3 regions of the Bacillus sp. MN7755 genome follow, and region 1 is predicted to be linked to each of the others. Evidence: riboswitches for the same ligand, from Rfam matches in the RefSeq annotation. Region 1 holds a riboswitch; each other region holds the start of a gene.
The links. A riboswitch is a leader RNA that binds a small molecule or an ion and turns the genes downstream of it on or off. The one in region 1 is predicted to bind S-adenosylmethionine.
Positions count from the first base shown of each region.

Region 2: linked by a shared signal. The riboswitch ahead of ACYVEC_RS26205 (bifunctional homocysteine S-methyltransferase/methylenetetrahydrofolate reductase) and the one ahead of ACYVEC_RS11210 (ABC transporter permease) in region 1 are both predicted to bind S-adenosylmethionine.
Region 3: linked by a shared signal. The riboswitch ahead of ACYVEC_RS04115 (methionine ABC transporter ATP-binding protein) and the one ahead of ACYVEC_RS11210 (ABC transporter permease) in region 1 are both predicted to bind S-adenosylmethionine.

Region 1 covers NZ_BTRL01000009.1:24,891-30,969, reverse strand. Annotated here, with positions in the region: gene ACYVEC_RS11230 (peptide ABC transporter substrate-binding protein) at 1-216, opposite strand, end outside; gene ACYVEC_RS11225 (ABC transporter ATP-binding protein) at 230-1,003, opposite strand; gene ACYVEC_RS11220 (ABC transporter ATP-binding protein) at 1,000-2,010, opposite strand; gene ACYVEC_RS11215 (ABC transporter permease) at 1,967-2,971, opposite strand; gene ACYVEC_RS11210 (ABC transporter permease) at 2,990-3,907, opposite strand; SAM riboswitch class I at 4,044-4,149, opposite strand; gene ACYVEC_RS11205 (DUF3951 domain-containing protein) at 4,319-4,534, shown strand; gene ACYVEC_RS11200 (hypothetical protein) at 4,551-5,054, opposite strand; gene ACYVEC_RS11195 (hypothetical protein) at 5,329-5,775, shown strand; gene ACYVEC_RS11190 (multidrug effflux MFS transporter) at 5,809-6,079, opposite strand, start outside.
Region 2 covers NZ_BTRL01000026.1:158,788-164,866, forward strand. Annotated here, with positions in the region: gene metC (cystathionine beta-lyase) at 1-286, opposite strand, end outside; gene metI (cystathionine gamma-synthase/O-acetylhomoserine thiolyase) at 283-1,395, opposite strand; SAM riboswitch class I at 1,489-1,598, opposite strand; SAM riboswitch class I at 1,802-1,911, shown strand; gene ACYVEC_RS26205 (bifunctional homocysteine S-methyltransferase/methylenetetrahydrofolate reductase) at 1,982-3,814, shown strand; gene metH (methionine synthase) at 3,814-6,079, shown strand, end outside.
Region 3 covers NZ_BTRL01000005.1:180,680-186,758, reverse strand. Annotated here, with positions in the region: gene ACYVEC_RS04140 (CamS family sex pheromone protein) at 1-270, shown strand, start outside; gene ACYVEC_RS04135 (TSUP family transporter) at 367-1,137, shown strand; gene pruA (L-glutamate gamma-semialdehyde dehydrogenase) at 1,292-2,839, shown strand; gene ACYVEC_RS04125 (hypothetical protein) at 3,026-3,175, shown strand; gene ACYVEC_RS04120 (cysteine hydrolase family protein) at 3,408-3,971, opposite strand; SAM riboswitch class I at 4,213-4,318, shown strand; gene ACYVEC_RS04115 (methionine ABC transporter ATP-binding protein) at 4,442-5,461, shown strand; gene ACYVEC_RS04110 (methionine ABC transporter permease) at 5,451-6,079, shown strand, end outside.

The DNA.
Region 1 (6,079 bases):
CGTATATAAGCTTGAGAATAAATGTCCAATTACATAACCTGAAGTACTATCTGTCGCAATAGCAGAATCAAGCGTATATGGATCGCTACCAATATTCGTTACTAATCGATTGCCTTCTCCCTTACCAGCACTTGCCTTTTGCGTTTCTTTCTTACCACAAGCGACAGAAGTAATTGCTAAAACAGTCATAATGACAAACAGTAAAAACTTCTTCATCCTACATTCCCCTTTAACCTGAAATTTTTGGTGTTGATGCTAATAATGTTTTTGTATAAGAATGTTGTGGATTACGGAATACTTCATCCGTATTTCCAAATTCAACAAGTTCTCCTTTATATAAGACAGCCACTTTTTCACATAAATAGTGAACCATCGGCAAATCATGCGCGATAAATAAATATGTATAGCCTTGTTCCTTTTGAATCTTTTGCAACAAATGTACAATTTGAATTTGAAGTGAAACATCTAATGCTGAAATTGGTTCATCAAGGATTAATACTTCTGGCTCACATAATAACGCTCTTGCAATAGCGATACGTTGACGTTGTCCTCCGCTAAATTCGTGTGGATAGCGATCAATATATCGTCTATCTAATCCAACACGCTCTAGCGCATCACCTGCGACTTTATCTTTCAATCCTTTATCACCGAGTCCGAATGAAATATATCCTTCCGTTACGCTATCGCGTACTTTCCAGCGCGGATTTAATGCAGCTGTGGAATCTTGAAAAATGAACTGTACTTTCTGTAAGAAATCACGCTTATGAGCCGCCTTTAACTTGTGAACAACTTGATCGTTATATTCAATTTCACCAGACGTTGGTCTCTCAATCCCAGCTATGAGCTTACCGAGTGTTGTTTTTCCAGAACCACTTTCTCCAATAATGCCAAGCGTTGTTCCTTTCGGAATAGAAAGTGATATATCTTTTAACGCTGCGATTTCTTTATTTTTACTTCCATATGTTTTCGTTACTTGCTTTACGGTAATTAAATCTGTCGTCATGAGGCATTCACCTTCTCTTTTGATTTCGCTTCGTTATGCTCAAGAACATGCTGCCAGCAATGTGAGCTATGCTCCCCAGAATATGTTGTTCTCTCTGGAAAACGATAAATACATTCTTTTATTGCTACCGGGCAACGATTTACAAAAGGACAACCAAAGCTATTTAACGTCTCAATGGAAGGTGTCGTTCCTTCGATTGCACGTAATACTTTTTCGGTATCATCCATATTCGGAATTGCTTGTAATAAACTTTTCGTATATGGATGTTTAGGAGAACCTATTACTTCCCGTATCGTTCCTTTTTCAACGACACGCCCTCCGTACATGACAACTACTCGGTCAGCTACTTCACGTACAAGTGCCAAATCATGTGTAATTAATAAAATACTTGTATTTTGTTTTTCTTTTCTTTCTTTTAATAGCCCCATAATTTGTTTCTGAATCGTTACATCTAACGCTGTTGTTGGCTCGTCTGCAATAACAAGCTTTGGATGACAAGCAAACGCAATTGCTAAACAAATACGCTGCCTCATACCGCCACTTAATTGATGTGGGTACTGTTCAAATCGTTTCTCTGCTTCATGTATCCCTAAATCATTTAATAAGTTAATTGCAATTTTTTTTGCCTCTTTTTTCGATTTCTTTTCGTGTTGCAAAATCACCTCTGTAATTTGCCTTCCCACCTTCATCGTCGGATTTAAAGATGAAAGTGGGTCTTGAAAGATAAAAGAAATATCTTTCCCACGAATTTGATTCCATTCTAATTCCTTTAAATTCGTTAATTCCTTTGATTGGAAAGATACATTTCCATCATCAATGTGAATTGCTTCTTGATTTAAGCCGATAATGGATTGTGCTGTAACACTTTTTCCTGAACCACTTTCTCCTACAAGTGCAACTATTTCACCCTCGTTAATAGTAAAGGAAACATGCTTCACAATTGCTTGCTTACTGTTCTCTTTTTCAACGGCTAACGTTACGTTTTCTAAAGATAAGAGCTGTCCCATGTTTTTTCTCCTTTCGATTCCGTTTTACGATTTTCGGATCAATTGCATCTTGCAAACCATCACCAATTGCATTAAATGCGAACATGATGAGTGCAATCATGATTGCCGGGAAGAATAGCTGCCACCATTCCCCGCTTAGTAATGTCCCAAGTGCATCGTTCGTCATCGTTCCCCAACTCGCTGCTGGTGATTGCACTCCAAGGCCAATAAAACTTAAAAATGATTCTGAGAAAATAGCTGCTGGAATTGTAAATGACAAATTCACGATAATAATGCCTGTTAAGTTCGGAATTAAATGTCCATATATAATTTTCATATGCGATGTACCTAGTCGCTCCGCTGCAATAACAAACTCTCTTTGTTTTAAAGACAAGACTTGAGCTCGAATGAGACGAGCCATTCCAATCCACCCTGTTAATGCAAGTGCGATAATGATGGTAAAAAGACCTGGTTTCATAACGATTAATAGTAAAATAACAATTAACAAATATGGGATACCATATAATACTTCAATCCCTCTTATAATCCACTCATCAATTAACGTTCCAAGGCGATTGCGCCCTCTCACATATCCACTAAATCCACCGATCAGTACACCTAGCCCTATATCAAGAACTGCTGCTATCAATCCAACTGTTAGCGAAATTTTCCCGCCAGCCCATGTACGTGCCCATATGTCTCTACCTAAATCATCTGTTCCGAACCAATGTTCACTACTAGGCGGTAAGTTTGTTGCCTCTTTTACTTGCTCACTCGCAGTAAATGGCGTTAAACTTTCACCAATAAGAGAGAATGCAATAATTAGTAATAACGTCACTGACCCTAAAACTGCGATTGGATTCGATACAAACTTACGCAGTACTTCCTTTTTTCGGCTAATCGTTTGCTGATCTTTATTTATCGTTAATTCTTTTTTCTCTTCATTCGTTAATAACTGTTTATTAATTTCATAAGCTCCCATTTAAATATTCCCCCCTCCTTACGTAATAGAACGAATGCGCGGATCAACAATACGATGAATGATATCTGTAATAAAAATACATACAATCAATAGCGCACTATAGAAAATGGTTGTTCCCATAATTACCGGATAATCTCGATTAAAAATACTATCTACGAAATATTTTCCTAAACCAGGAATGGAAAATATTTTTTCAATAACGAAAGTCCCTGTTAACAGTCCAGCCATTAATGGTCCAACAAATGTAAGTACCGGAACAATTGCATTCCGAAGAGCGTGCCTTATAATGATTTTTTTAATTGGTATACCTTTCGCTCTCGCCAGCTTAATATAATCACTCTGCAAAACTTCAATCATATTAGAACGAACAAATCTTGTAATCACTGCAATTGGTCCTAGTGCCAATGCGAAAGACGGTAATATTGTATGTTCGAATGTTCCCCAAGAAGCCACTGGTAATAATTCAAATTGGATAGCAAATACTTGTATGAATAGTGGTGCTAAAATAAAACTTGGAATAGAAATACCGAGAATTGCAAGTAAGCTCACACTATAATCAATTACTTTGCCATGATACAGGGCAGCAAATGTACCTGCAGCAATTCCGACTAACAATGAAATAATAAGTGCTTGTAGACCGATAATTGCTGATGGACCAAATCCTGTCGTTATAATTTCTGATACACCTTGTCCTGTCGACTGAACGGATTCACCAAAATCAAAATGAACTACACCGTCTAAATAAGCAACATATTGATTCCATAACGGTTCATCAAGATGATACTTCGCTCTCATGTTTTGGATCACTTCTTCAGGAAAGATTTTTGCATCTGATGAAAATGGATCTCCCGGAATAATATGCATAATTAGAAATGTCACTGTCGTAATAACCCATAGTGTGAACACCATAACCGATAATTTTTTAATTACATACACTCTAATAACCTCCTAAACACATATATTTACTTTGTTTTATGAACGTACTTTTTCAATTACTCCCTTTTCTCTTTTTAGAATACAAAAAGCCTTGATCTTAAAAAATAAGATCAAGGCTTAATAAACAAAGGCCCATCACTTATCTTTCAAGACTTGCTTGCTGGAATTAGCACGGTGTTCCTATTACAGAACCCGCTGCTGAGGTGTCATAGGGCCAGTCCCTCTACCTCTCTGGATAAGTAAATTACTATATTATTATTTGGTTCAAATTGTATATTTCGAATTATAATTCTGAAAAAATGAAAAGTCAATCAAATTGGATATATTTAGAAAAATCAGTTTTTAACACTTTTATTTATCTATGTCTTATTTCGCTTATAATAAAAAAAATGATATGAAAGGAGTTATAAGATGGACCCCTTACTTCTAGCTACTATAGGATTACCATTAACAATCGTTATACTTGTCATCATCGGCTTCTACAAACTCTTCATCAAAAAGAAAAGTATCACCTTTTTTTATACCCCTTTCGATAATATTACCGGGCAAACTATTTCCGAATTTCACGAAGAACAGAAGATATTAGTATCCGAGGATGAAGACGGCGATGGTAAGAAGAAAAAATAACCTTGCACAGGCAAGGTTATTTTTTCGTTTCTGCTTGAAAACGTTTATAGTATGTCGATGCTGTTGCAAAATTAATTTCTATATCACGAATCAACGATGAATCTTCTTCTTTAGCCAGCTTCTGTAATTTTTTCATCGCTTGTTCCGATTCATTCAAGAAACCAATATATACCTCATGTTCTTGCTCTTTCGACTTCGGAACACGAATTTCTTTACGTATATGATCAATATCTTCTAACATGCTCGTTGTTACCTTCTGCACATCTTCTTTATATGCAGCATTTGTTATTTCCTTACCGCCCTTTTCTTTTGCAACTTCAAATAACTGCAGTGCTTTATTAATTTCTTTATTCATTTTCAAATCATATTTTTCATGTACTGCACGGTATTCTTTCATCTCTTCCGTTTGCTCAGTAGACTGCTCTACCTTTTCTTTCGGTTCTTTCGTATCTTTACTTCCATTACATCCTGCTAGAAGGATCATACTTCCCATTACAGCAATACCCAAAACCTTCTTCATCTCGAATTCTCCTTTTATCTACAGCTACTACTCATTATAGTTTCTTTTATCTCCACTTGTTATTATACCGAGAACACCCTACTTTTTACACTTAAGACGACATCGTAATATATATACCAACATGTTTGTCACAGTATCGTCACTTTATACAAATAACTTTTGCACTGCTTTACTACCTCACCTTACAAAACTGTAAGCACACATAAAGAACAAACCATGCTAGACTTACATATGCATAAAGCAAGCATATGTAAGTTTTTAAGGAGAATCATCTATGTACAAAACAATGCCTTTTATGGGAGAAGATATTCGTGTCCTCATTCGCGAAAAGTCACTTCATATTGAAAATACAGAGAGCCTTCGCCGCGTATTAAAAAAGAAGCATGCTCCATTTAAGTTAGCCCAATATTTAAAACAACAACATACAAATCAATTTTATACTGTGCTAAATATATCGGATAAATCATTAACAATCGAAATCATCGGTCACATCTACATTGGAAACTTTGCAGATATCTTAAAAGAAATCCCACGCATACCGAAGATTGCTCCTATTATCGTTAAAAAAGCGTATAAAATTACCGATCACACCGATATTATCGACTGCGGTGAAAAAGAAGTCGATAGTAATCGCTGGGTGTGGGATAAACTTGCTGTTTTATATGATACGATCATGAATAATATGTATGAGGTATTTCAAAGAAATGAAAAAAAGAACTGATTCAAATATTCCCTTTGAATCAGTTCTTTTTTGTTAAGCCTCTAAATTTTGTCTTTGTTGCAGTTCAAACTGCTTCTCACTTCTTCTGGCCATAAAGAGATAACATAACACAGCACCAATTTCACAAAGAGCTATCACAATCCCCATCGGTAATGCAGTATTGCTTCCACCAATACCTACTAACGGCGCAACAAGTGCTCCTGAAATGAACTGTAATAAACCTAATAAAGCTGATGCTGTTCCTGCAGCTTGTTTCTGATTTCTCATCGCTAACGAGAACCCCGTTGTTGATACAACCCCGACA
Region 2 (6,079 bases), on a different contig from region 1:
AAATGAGTACGTGATCACCTTGTGAAAGAAGGAGGAATGCAGTAGAAATTGCTGCAATGCCTGATGCAAATGCGAATCCTTTTGTTCCGCCCTCTAATAATGCAATGATGTCTTCAAGAGCTTCACGAGTTGGATTACCAGACCTGCTATAGTCATATTTCCCGAACGTATCTACATCAAACTGATGGAATGTTGATGTGTTATAGATGGGAACGTTAACAGATCCTGTTTGTGGGTCATGTTTATATTGGTTGTGTAGTAAAAGTGTATCTATAGAATAACTCATATTCTTACACCTTCTTTTACAAGTTTAATGGCATGCTGTAAGTCTTGAATTAAATCGTTACTATTTTCAATGCCAACGGAAAATCGAAGAAGACGATTACATACACCGTTTGCTGTTCTGATTTCTTCAGGAATATCAGCGTGTGTTTGTGTTGCTGGATATGTCATCAAACTTTCAACACCACCGAGACTTTCAGCAAATGTAATTAAGGATAAGGATTGTAAGAATGGATTAATCCATGTTTCATTTTTAAGACGAAATGAAATCATGCCGCCTCTTCCAGGATAAAATACATCTGTCACCCCGTCCTCATCATTTAAATAAGCAACAACTGCTTTTGCATTTTCTTCATGTTGTCTCATGCGAAGAGCTAACGTTTTCATACCACGAATTAATAGCCATGAGTCAAATGGGCTTAAGACCGCACCAGAGGCATTATGATAATGAGCGATTTCCTCACAAAGTTCCTTTCCTTTTGCAACGACAAGTCCGCTTAGTACATCGTTATGTCCTCCTAAATATTTCGTTGCACTATGAAGTACAATGTCGGCACCTTCTGTTAATGGCTGCTGTATATAAGGCGTGTAGAATGTGTTATCTACAATAAGAAGTAGTCCGTGTCTTTTCGCTACAGTTGCGACAGCGGCAATATCAGTAACTTGCATTAATGGATTTGTCGGAGTTTCTATGAAAATAGCTTTCGTTTCAGTGGTGATAGCTTGCTCAATTTGTTTAATAGATTGTGTATTTACGTATCTACATCGAACGTTCCACTTTTTTTCGTGCTCAGAAAATAATCGATAAGTGCCCCCGTATAAATCTTCAGATACAATAAGTTCGTCTCCGGAGCGGAATAGGGAGAGGACGAGGAGAACAGCTGCCATCCCTGAACTACAGGCATAACCTTGTTCGCCGTATTCTAAATCTGCAATTGCCTGTTCTAAAAGGCCGCGAGTTGGATTACCAGTTCGTGAATAGTCAAAACCAGTAGATTTACCAATTCCTTCATGACGATAAGCGGTTGAGAAATAAACAGGTGGGTTAACCGTTCCTGTTGTAGTTTCGCTACGATTTCCGATTTGTGCTAGTTTTGTTTCAATTGTTGACATGTGAAAATTCCTCCTTTTTAAATTAACAATTAAGTGAATGTAAAATAAAAAAAGCCTTCTAAGAAGAAGGCTTTCGGTTTGAATAGAGTCTTCTTCTCATCTGTCAAATCTTTCACAATTTGCTGGAATTAGCACCTTATTAACAAATGTTAATGGTTGCTGAGGCGTCATAGGGCCAGTCCCTCTACCTCTCTAGATAAGAATGTTCGTATGAAATTTTATTATGTTTTTAACTTTACAACAAAAGATAATTGAATTGCAACTTTATTTTAAATAATTTTTATTTTTCCGCAACTGTCATTGACTTTTGCATTTGTGCGTGCTAAATTTATTGAAAAATTAACAAACATTGTTAAAAGGGGAACGCATTTCCTTTTAGCTACATAAATAAAATAATAAAGACAAACTCTTATTAAGAGCGGTGGAGGGAAAGGCCCTGTGAAACCCGGCAACCTTCAAACGAAATGTTTGAAACGGTGCTAATACCTGCAAAACGAATGTTTTGCATAATAAGAGGAGGAACAATTATGTCCCCCTCTTCAAAGTGAAGAGGGGGTTTTTATATTGATAGAAATGAGGGAGATTTGTGAAATTACTAGATTTATTATCAAAAGGAATTGTAATAGGTGATGGTGCGGTTGGGACGTTATTACATTCACATGGTTTGCAAAGTAGTTTTGAAGAATTAAATATATCCGATCCAGATTTAATTATATCGATTCATAAGCAATATGTAGCTGCTGGGGCAGATGTGATTCAAACAAATACGTACGGAGCAAATGAAGCGAAATTACGTATGTATGGTTTAGAAAATCAAGTTACTGAAATTAATAGAGCGGCAGTAAAACTGGCGAAAGCATCTGTGACAGATAGAAATGCAATTTTAGGAACAATTGGCGGTATGAAACATATTGGAGCCGTTACAACTACTGATATGGAAAGAGAATTTATGCTACTTGAGCAGGCAAGTGCTTTACTAGAAGAACAGGTTGATGGACTACTATTAGAGACTTTTTATGATGAGTTTGAATTACTTCATGCTGTTCAGGTGCTACGAAAACAAACGAATATCCCAATTGTAGCTCAATTAGCGTTACATGAGGCAGGTACGACTCAAAATGGAAATGATGTAAATGAAATCTTAAAACAGCTTTTAGATTACGGTGCAAATGTCGTTGGATTGAACTGCCAACTAGGGCCACTTCATATGACGGAAGCTTTTAAAATGATATCGATTCCGCAAAATGGTTACTTGTCAGCATATCCAAATGCAGGTCTTCCAAATTATGTGGAGGGACGTTACGTATATGAGGGAAGTCCGGCTTATTTCGAAGCGATGACACCGAAATTTATTGAGCAAGGTATTCGGTTATTGGGCGGTTGTTGTGGTACGACTCCAGAACATATTGAAAGTATGAAACGGGCTACTCTAAATGTTACGCCTGTAATAGAAAAGGATACGATTCAAAGACCGAAAGTAGTTCATACACACGAGAAACGTTCGAAAGCTCATGTCACTTTAGCGGAGAAAGCAAAAAAACAAACGACAGTAGTAGTGGAATTAGATCCACCGAAAACGTTAGATACACAGCGGTTTTTTGAAGGGGCGAGAGCATTGAAAAGAGCTGGGGCGGACGCTATTACTCTAGCAGATAATTCATTAGCATCGCCTCGCGTTTCGAATATGGCAATGGGAGCATTATTAACGAAGCATGATATTCCCGTATTGACGCATTTAACGTGTAGAGACCATAACGTCATCGGGCTACAATCTCATTTACTAGGCTTATCAGCATTAGGTATGGAAGAAGTGTTAGCTTTAACAGGTGATCCAGCACGCGTCGGTGATTTTCCAGGTGCCACTTCTGTATATGATTTGTCCTCTATTGAGCTCATTAAAATGATTAAAGAAATGAATGATGGGCGCTCTATTTTAGGGAAATCAATAGGCCCAGCAACAAGGTTTTCAGTGGGAGGTGCGTTTAATCCGCATGTAAGACATTTAAAAGCAGCGGTTAAGCGAATGGAACGGAAAATAGATGCTGGAGCGGAATACTTCTTAACTCAGCCGATTTATGATATCGCGTTAATTGAAGAAGTGTATGAAGCAACAAAGCATTTGGAACAACCTATTTTTATTGGGATTATGCCATTAATAAGTAAACGGAATGCAGATTTTCTTCATTTTGAGGTGCCGGGTATTACACTTCCTGAAGAAATAAGAGAGAGAATGGATGGGCATGAAACGAAAGAGGCAGCAATTGAGGAAGGGATTCATATTTCACAAGAATTGATCGATGCGGCGATGAAATATTTTAACGGCATTTATCTTATTACACCATTTCTCAAATATGAAATTACAGAACACCTTGTTAAATATGTGAGAGAAAAGCAAGAAGTGAAAGAAGGTATTAATTGATGAAATGTATAGAAGAGAAATTACAAAATAACATTTTAATATTAGATGGTGCAATGGGAACAATGATTCAGCAAGAGGACTTAACAGCGGAAGATTTCGGAGGTGAAGAGTACGAAGGCTGTAATGAATATTTAGTAGAAACAAGACCAGATGTTATTTTAAAGATTCATAAAGCTTATATTGAAGCCGGAGCGGATATTATTGAAACAAATACATTTGGGGCGACAAATATTGTATTAAGTGATTATGCGTTGTCTCATTTAGACGAGGAATTAAATGAGAAGGCAGCGAGTTTAGCAAAGCAAGCTGTTATAGAAAGCGGGAAGGAAGTATATGTTGCGGGAGCAATGGGACCGACAACGAAAGCGATTAGTGTTACTGGTGGTGTGACGTTTGAAGAATTAATTGAAGCTTATACAAGGCAGGCAAGAGGATTACTGAAGGGAGAAGTTGATGTATTACTCGTTGAGACGAGTCAAGATATGCGTAACGTGAAGGCTGCTTATATTGGAATTCAAGCAGCTTTTGACGAACTAAATAAAATTGTACCTATCATGATTTCAGGAACAATTGAACCAATGGGAACGACTCTGGCTGGGCAAACAATTGAGGCTTTTTACTTATCGGTAGAACATATGAAGCCATTATCTGTTGGATTAAACTGTGCGACTGGTCCGGAGTTTATGAGAGATCATATTCGTTCACTATCTGATTTGTCGGAGTGTTACATTTCTTGTTATCCAAATGCAGGTCTTCCTGATGAAGATGGACATTATCATGAATCTCCATCTTCTCTCGCTGAAAAAGTGAAGCGATTTGCTGAAGAAGGATGGGTTAATATTATCGGTGGTTGTTGTGGCACAACACCAGAACATATAAAAGCAATGAAATCTGCGTTAGATTCGCTTAAGCCGCGTGAACATCATGAACGAGAAGGGCATGGGGTTAGTGGATTAGAGGCACTGCAATATGATGATTCTATGAGACCGTTATTTGTAGGTGAAAGAACGAATGTTATTGGGTCACGTAAATTTAAAAGATTAGTAGCAGAAGGTAAATTTGAAGAAGCTGCTGAAGTCGCAAGAGCACAAGTGAAGAAAAATGCTCATATTATTGATATTTGTATGGCAGACCCGGACCGGGATGAAATAGAAGATATGGAAAACTTCTTGGCAGAAGTTACGAAAGTGTTAAAAGTACCGATTATGATTGACTCAACAGATGAAAATGTGATGGAGCGAGCTCTTACTTATATTCAAGGAAAAGCTGTTATTAATTCAATTAATTTAGAAGATGGAGAAGAACGATTTAAAAAAGTGACACCGCTTCTTCAGAAATATGGTGCAGCTATTGTTGTAGGAACAATTGATGAAGACGGTATGGCAGTAAGTGCGGAACGAAAACTTGAAATTGCGAAAAGAAGTTATGAGTTATTGACGAAGAAATATGGTATACGTCCGTCAGATATTATTTTTGATGCACTTGTATTTCCAGTAGGTACAGGTGATGAAGAATATATTGGCTCAGCGGCAGCAACGATAGAAGGGATTCGCCTTATTAAAGAAGCATTACCAGAGTGTTTAACGATTTTAGGTGTAAGTAACATATCATTTGGTTTACCACCAGCTGGACGCGAAGTATTAAATTCCGTCTTTTTATATCATGCAACGAAAGCAGGATTAGATTACGCGATTGTGAATACGGAAAAATTAGAACGCTATGCGTCAATTCCTGAGGAAGAAAAACGTCTTGCAGATGCATTACTTTTTGAAACAACGCAAGAGACGTTAGAAAAATTTACAAATTTTTATCGCGCGGCAAAAAAGAAAGATGTCGTTATCCAAGAAACATTAACTCTTGATGAGCGACTAGCAAATTATATTGTAGAAGGTACGAAACAAGGGTTACACGAAGATTTAAGCCTCGCACTTACAGAAGGAAGAAAACCTTTGGATATTATTAATGGCCCACTTATGACAGGAATGGATGAGGTGGGACGATTATTTAATAATAATGAGCTTATCGTTGCTGAAGTATTGCAAAGTGCTGAAAGTATGAAAGCTGCTGTAAGCTATTTAGAGCCACATATGGAATCTAGCGATAGTGCAAAAAAAGGGAAAGTATTATTAGCGACTGTTAAAGGTGATGTGCATGATATTGGGAAAAATCTCGTTGAAATTATTTTAGCGAATAACGGATATGAGATTATTAATTTAGGAATCAATGTACGTTCGGATCGAATTGTTCAAGAAGTACAAGAAAAGA
Region 3 (6,079 bases), on a different contig from region 1:
AGCGATTATTTCCAAGGCGACTATACAGCTGTTATCGGTACTGGTATGTATAGAGACGATGAATTAAGAGAAATAAAGCTTGATATTCCTGTCCAATTTAATGGGAAAGCAGAAATAATTGGCTTTACACAATATGTAGCCGGGCTTGTTATGGAATACTTCCCGAATTATATGAGGGTGCAAGTAACGATTAAATCTGTAGAACGCCCAGAAGCGATTATTATACGTGAAGCGAAGCAAGATGAACCGTTTGTGAAAATTTTAGATTAAATAGGAGGGCCGTTCCTTTATGGAACGGCTTTTTTTCTCGATAAATTTTGTTATAATTTAAAATGTTATAAAAAATGGGGGTAAGGGGTAAAGCGCATGGACGAACTAAGTTTTCAAGTCATTATTTTATTAATTGCATTCGGATTTTTAGCAGCGTTTATTGATTCAGTTGTTGGCGGTGGAGGATTAATTTCACTTCCGGCACTTATGTTTGTTGGTTTACCACCAGCTTCGGCCATTGCAACGAATAAATTAGCTGCAACGATGGGGACGTTTACGAGTGCAATTTATTTTATTCGATCGGGAAAGGTCGATTTTAAAATTGTAGGAAAGTTAATCCCGTTAACTGTTATAGGAGCAGTCGCAGGTGCTTTAGTAGTAAAGTTTATTCCGCCGGATATTTTACGTCCGTTAGTGCTTGTGATGTTGGTATTCATTGCCATTTATATTATTGCGAAAAAGGATTGGGGAAGTGTATCTACCTATAAGAAGATGACGAAAAGAAAAACATTAATATTTTTCTTTGTTATTTTAATGATAGGGTTTTACGATGGATTTTTTGGACCAGGGACAGGATCCTTTTTAATTTTTGCATTTTTATTAATTGGTTTGGATTTTATTCAAGCGGCAGCATCTGGAAAACTTTTGAACTTTGTTAGTAATATCGTATCGTTAATTACTTTTTTATTTTTAGATGTAATTCATTTTGAATACGGTATTATTATGGGATTATCGATGATTTTGGGTGCTTATTTTGGATCGAAGTTTGCAGTTCAAAAAGGTGTTGGATATGTAAGGACTTTATTTTTATTAGTTACTATATTATTGATCGGGAAAAATGTTTTGGAATATACTCATATTTTGTAGATTCATACGCATGTATGAATCTCTTTTTTTTATTATATTTTAAAAATTTATTAATTTTTAAAATATAAGTCTAGGAATATTTGAATAAATCTAAATTATCGTGTAGAATAATGTTGTAAAATGTAAACGTTTTTCTAAGGGGAGGCTAAAAATAATGGTAGTAGCATACAAACATGAGCCATTTACAGATTTTTCAGTGGAGGCTAACAAATTAGCGTTTGAAGAAGGTTTAAAGAAAGTAGAATCTTATCTTGGACAAGACTATCCATTAATTATTGGGGGAGAAAAAATCACTACAGAAGACAAAATTGTTTCTGTAAACCCTGCAAATAAAGAGGAACTTGTTGGTCGTGTTTCAAAAGCAAGCCGTGAGTTAGCTGAAAAAGCAATGCAAGTAGCGGATGAAACATTCCAAACTTGGAGAAAATCAAAGCCAGAAATGCGTGCAGACATTTTATTCCGTGCTGCAGCAATCGTTCGTCGCAGAAAACATGAATTCTCTGCTATTCTTGTAAAAGAAGCAGGTAAACCATGGAATGAGGCAGATGCTGATACAGCAGAAGCAATCGACTTTATGGAATATTATGGTCGTCAAATGTTAAAATTAAAAGACGGTATTCCAGTAGAAAGCCGTCCAATTGAATATAATCGTTTCTCTTACATTCCATTAGGAGTAGGTGTTATCATTTCTCCTTGGAACTTCCCATTCGCAATTATGGCAGGTATGACAACAGCTGCTTTAGTTTCTGGTAACACAGTATTACTAAAACCAGCTAGTACAACTCCTGTAGTAGCAGCGAAATTCATGGAAGTATTAGAAGAAGCTGGCTTACCAGCTGGCGTAGTAAACTTCGTTCCAGGTAATGGTTCTGAAGTTGGTGACTACTTAGTAGATCACCCTCGTACACGCTTCGTGAGTTTCACTGGATCTCGCGATGTAGGTATCCGTATTTATGAGCGTGCAGCGAAAGTAAACCCAGGCCAAATTTGGTTAAAACGTGTTATCGCTGAAATGGGTGGTAAAGATACAATCGTTGTTGATAAAGAAGCAGATCTTGAATTAGCAGCTAAATCTATCGTTGCATCAGCATTCGGATTCTCAGGACAAAAATGTTCTGCATGTTCACGTGCAGTAATCCATGAAGATGTATACGATCACGTATTAAATCGTGCTGTTGAATTAACGAAAGAATTAACAGTTGCTAACCCAGCTGTATTAGGTACAAACATGGGTCCTGTTAATGACCAATCTGCATTCGATAAAGTAATGAGCTATGTTGCAATTGGTAAAGAAGAAGGTAGAATCTTAGCTGGTGGCGAAGGAGACGATTCTAAAGGCTGGTTTATCCAACCAACAATCGTTGCTGACGTTGCAGAAGATGCTCGCTTAATGAAAGAAGAAATCTTCGGACCAGTAGTAGCATTCTGTAAAGCAAAAGACTTTGATCATGCACTTGCAATTGCAAACAATACAGAATACGGTTTAACAGGTGCTGTTGTTACTAACAACCGTGACCATATTGAAAAAGCACGTGAAGACTTCCACGTAGGTAACTTATACTTCAACCGTGGATGTACTGGTGCAATCGTAGGTTACCAACCATTCGGTGGCTTTAACATGTCTGGTACAGACTCTAAAGCTGGTGGCCCTGACTACTTAGCACTTCACATGCAAGCAAAAACTACTTCTGAAACTTTATAAGAAATAGTAGAAGAGATCTTCGCAGTTTGCGAAGATCTCTTTTTTTTGAAAAACTTTCTATATGTGTATTAAGATAGATATCGGTAGAAAAACTAATAAAGTAATAAGGTTTAATTCAGTAAAATAAGGTATATTTATATTTGTTGAATAGGTTGTCTTTAAAGAAAAGAGAAGTAGGTGAACAAAATGGGAAAATATCAATTAGATTACAAAGGCCAGGTAGCTGTCGCAAAGTTTCATGAAAAGCAGACGCCTGCCAAATTTGATAAAAAGCAGCAAATTGAAAAATTGCGTGCGGAGTATTTGAAAAAGAAACAGAAACAAACAGATAAATAATAGGGGAAAGTAGTTAATTTGAATTCGAATTAGATCTACCATATATTACTATTTGGTAAGTGAAACTTGCTAAACCCTATTAATATCGGGATAAACATGTAAATAGAAATAAAACAACGAGAAAAGTTGACTTATTAGTCATATTTTTTAGTATTCATTTTGAAAATTTCCTGTATAATACAATTTGAAAGAAAATCTATGGTTTGACAAGAAACACTCTTTTCGGTTTTGCTCACTGAAGAGAGTGTTTTTTTGTGGCTAAAAACTCCTCTGTACTCATTACATTTGCATATACTCCATTTAAACTAGCCAAAATTGTGTTATGAATATAAACGGCTGGTATAGTAGCATTCTTAAAAGAAAGATCTTTTGTAGCGCAAGCATCATGTATAACAGTACATTGAAAGCCGAAATCAAAAGCAGCTCTTACGGTAGCGTCAATACACATATGAGTCATCATCCCGCATATGACGACGTGCTCAATGTCTAAACGTTGTAATTGTTCTAGAAGATCAGTTTCGCGGAAACTATTTGGGTAATGTTTGAGTATAACGGTTTCTTCTCTAAGTGGACGTACGCTTTCATGAATATGCACACCTTCTGTATTGGGCAGGAAAAAAGTAGCATCATCTTTTATTGCTACATGTTGGATATGAAAAATAGGTTCATTTTTCTTTCTAAAGAGTTGTAGTAGCTGACGGGCATATGCGCTTGCTTCTACTGGATTACGCAATTCCATCTTTCCGTGTGGAAAATAATCATTTTGAATATCAACGAGTAAAAGAGCTGTTTTCATATATTTATCTTCCTCCGATTTCATATTCAAATAATGGTATTCAATTAGTAGAGAAGATTATCCTTTTAAAAAATATGCAGGAGGAGAATTTTACATAACTTTAAAGGTTACTATTTTATTATGAAATTTCATCTGAAAATTTTAATAAAGGGATAATTAATATTTTTCTAAAAAATGTATTGACTCTTATTATTCTGAGTTCTATAATGAGAATTAATTAAACGACAATTAAATCGATACATTCTTATCCAGAGAGGTGGAGGGACTGGCCCTACGATACCTCAGCAACGGGTTTTTTAATACCGTGCTAACTCCAGCAAGTCTATGAAAGGCTTGGAAGATGAGAAGATGTGACCGAGTACATATAAGTGCTCTCCTTCTTATCTTTATGGTTGATAAGAAGGAGAGCACTTTTTATTTTACCTCGAAAGCTCTACTTCAAGTTTTTACAGCAAATAGGAGGGGAAAAAATGATTTCTTTTAACAATGTAAGTAAAGTGTATGAATCAGGTGAGCAATCTGTTCATGCGGTGGAGGATGTAACGTTATCCGTTGAGAAAGGTGAAATTTTTGGCATTATCGGTTTTAGTGGAGCTGGAAAGAGTACGTTATTACGTCTAGTAAACATGTTAGAGAGACCAACGGCAGGAACGATTTCAATAGATAATAAAGATATTACATCATTATCGACGAAAGAATTACGGAAGCTAAGACAAAGAATCGGGATGATTTTTCAAAGCTTTAATTTATTTAATTCAAGAACAGTGTTTGGGAATATTGCTTATCCATTAAAGTTAGCGAAAGTACCAAAGAATGAGATAAAAGAAAGAGTAAATGAACTGTTGAAGTTTGTAGGGTTAGAAGATAAGGCAAACAATTACCCAGAGCAGCTATCAGGCGGACAAAAGCAGCGTGTAGGTATTGCTAGAGCACTTGCAACATCACCAGATATTCTTATATGTGATGAGGCAACATCAGCTTTAGATCCAGAAACAACAACAGAGATATTAAACCTATTAAAAAAAGTAAATCGAGAATATAATTTAACAATTCTTCTTATTACACATGAAATGCATGTTGTGAAAGAAATTTGTCACCGTGTAGCTGTGATGGAAAAAGGAAAAGTAATTGAAGAAGGAAAATTGTTTGACGTGTTCACACAACCAAAAACAAAAACGACTCAAAACTTTGTACGTTCTGTTATTAATGATCATTTACCAGAAAGTGTTCTAGCGAAAATTCAAAATGGTGGTCAGATTTATCGTCTAACATTTACTGGTGAGGAGACAGGTCAACCAGTACTATCGTATATCGCGAAAAACTATAACGTCGATGTAAACGTACTGTACGGAAATATTATTGAACTTCAAAATGTGCTATTTGGAAATCTTCTTGTAGAATTGCAAGGTGAACAGAGGGAGATTCAAAAAGCATTACAACATCTAAGACTGCAAGTGCAGCTGAAGGAGGTAGAAGCTCATGCGAGTTGATTGGAGTATATTTTGGCCTCGCATAGTAGATGCGACGGGAGATACCCTCTTAATGGTAATCGTAACCCTTATATTTGCTACAATTCTTGGTATACCCCTAGGTTTACTATTATATGTAACGAGAAAAGGAAACTTTTTAGAAAATAAATGGGTCTTTTCTATTCTTAATATCATTATTAATACAATTCGTCCGGTTCCATTCATCATCTTCTTAGTAGCTTTAAGCCCACTAACAAGAAGTGTTATCGGAACGACGATTGGAACAGCAGCAGCAATTTTCCCAATGACGTTAGTGGCTTCGATTGGTATTGCTCGAATGGTTGAAACAAATCTTGTTTCAGTTCCAAAGGGAGTTATTGAAGCAGCTCAAGCAATGGGTGCTTCACCATTTAGAATTGTTTTTGAAATTCTTGTGCCAGAAGCGTTAGCGCCATTGATTTTAGGTGTTACGTTTATGACAGTTGGTTTAATTGAATTCTCTGCAGTTGCTGGACTTGTCGGTGGTGGCGGTCTTGGTGACTTAGCGATGACATATGGTTATCAACGTTTTGATACATCAGTTATGTTCGTAACGGTCGTTTTACTTATTATTCTCGTACAGGTAGCTCAAAACTTAGG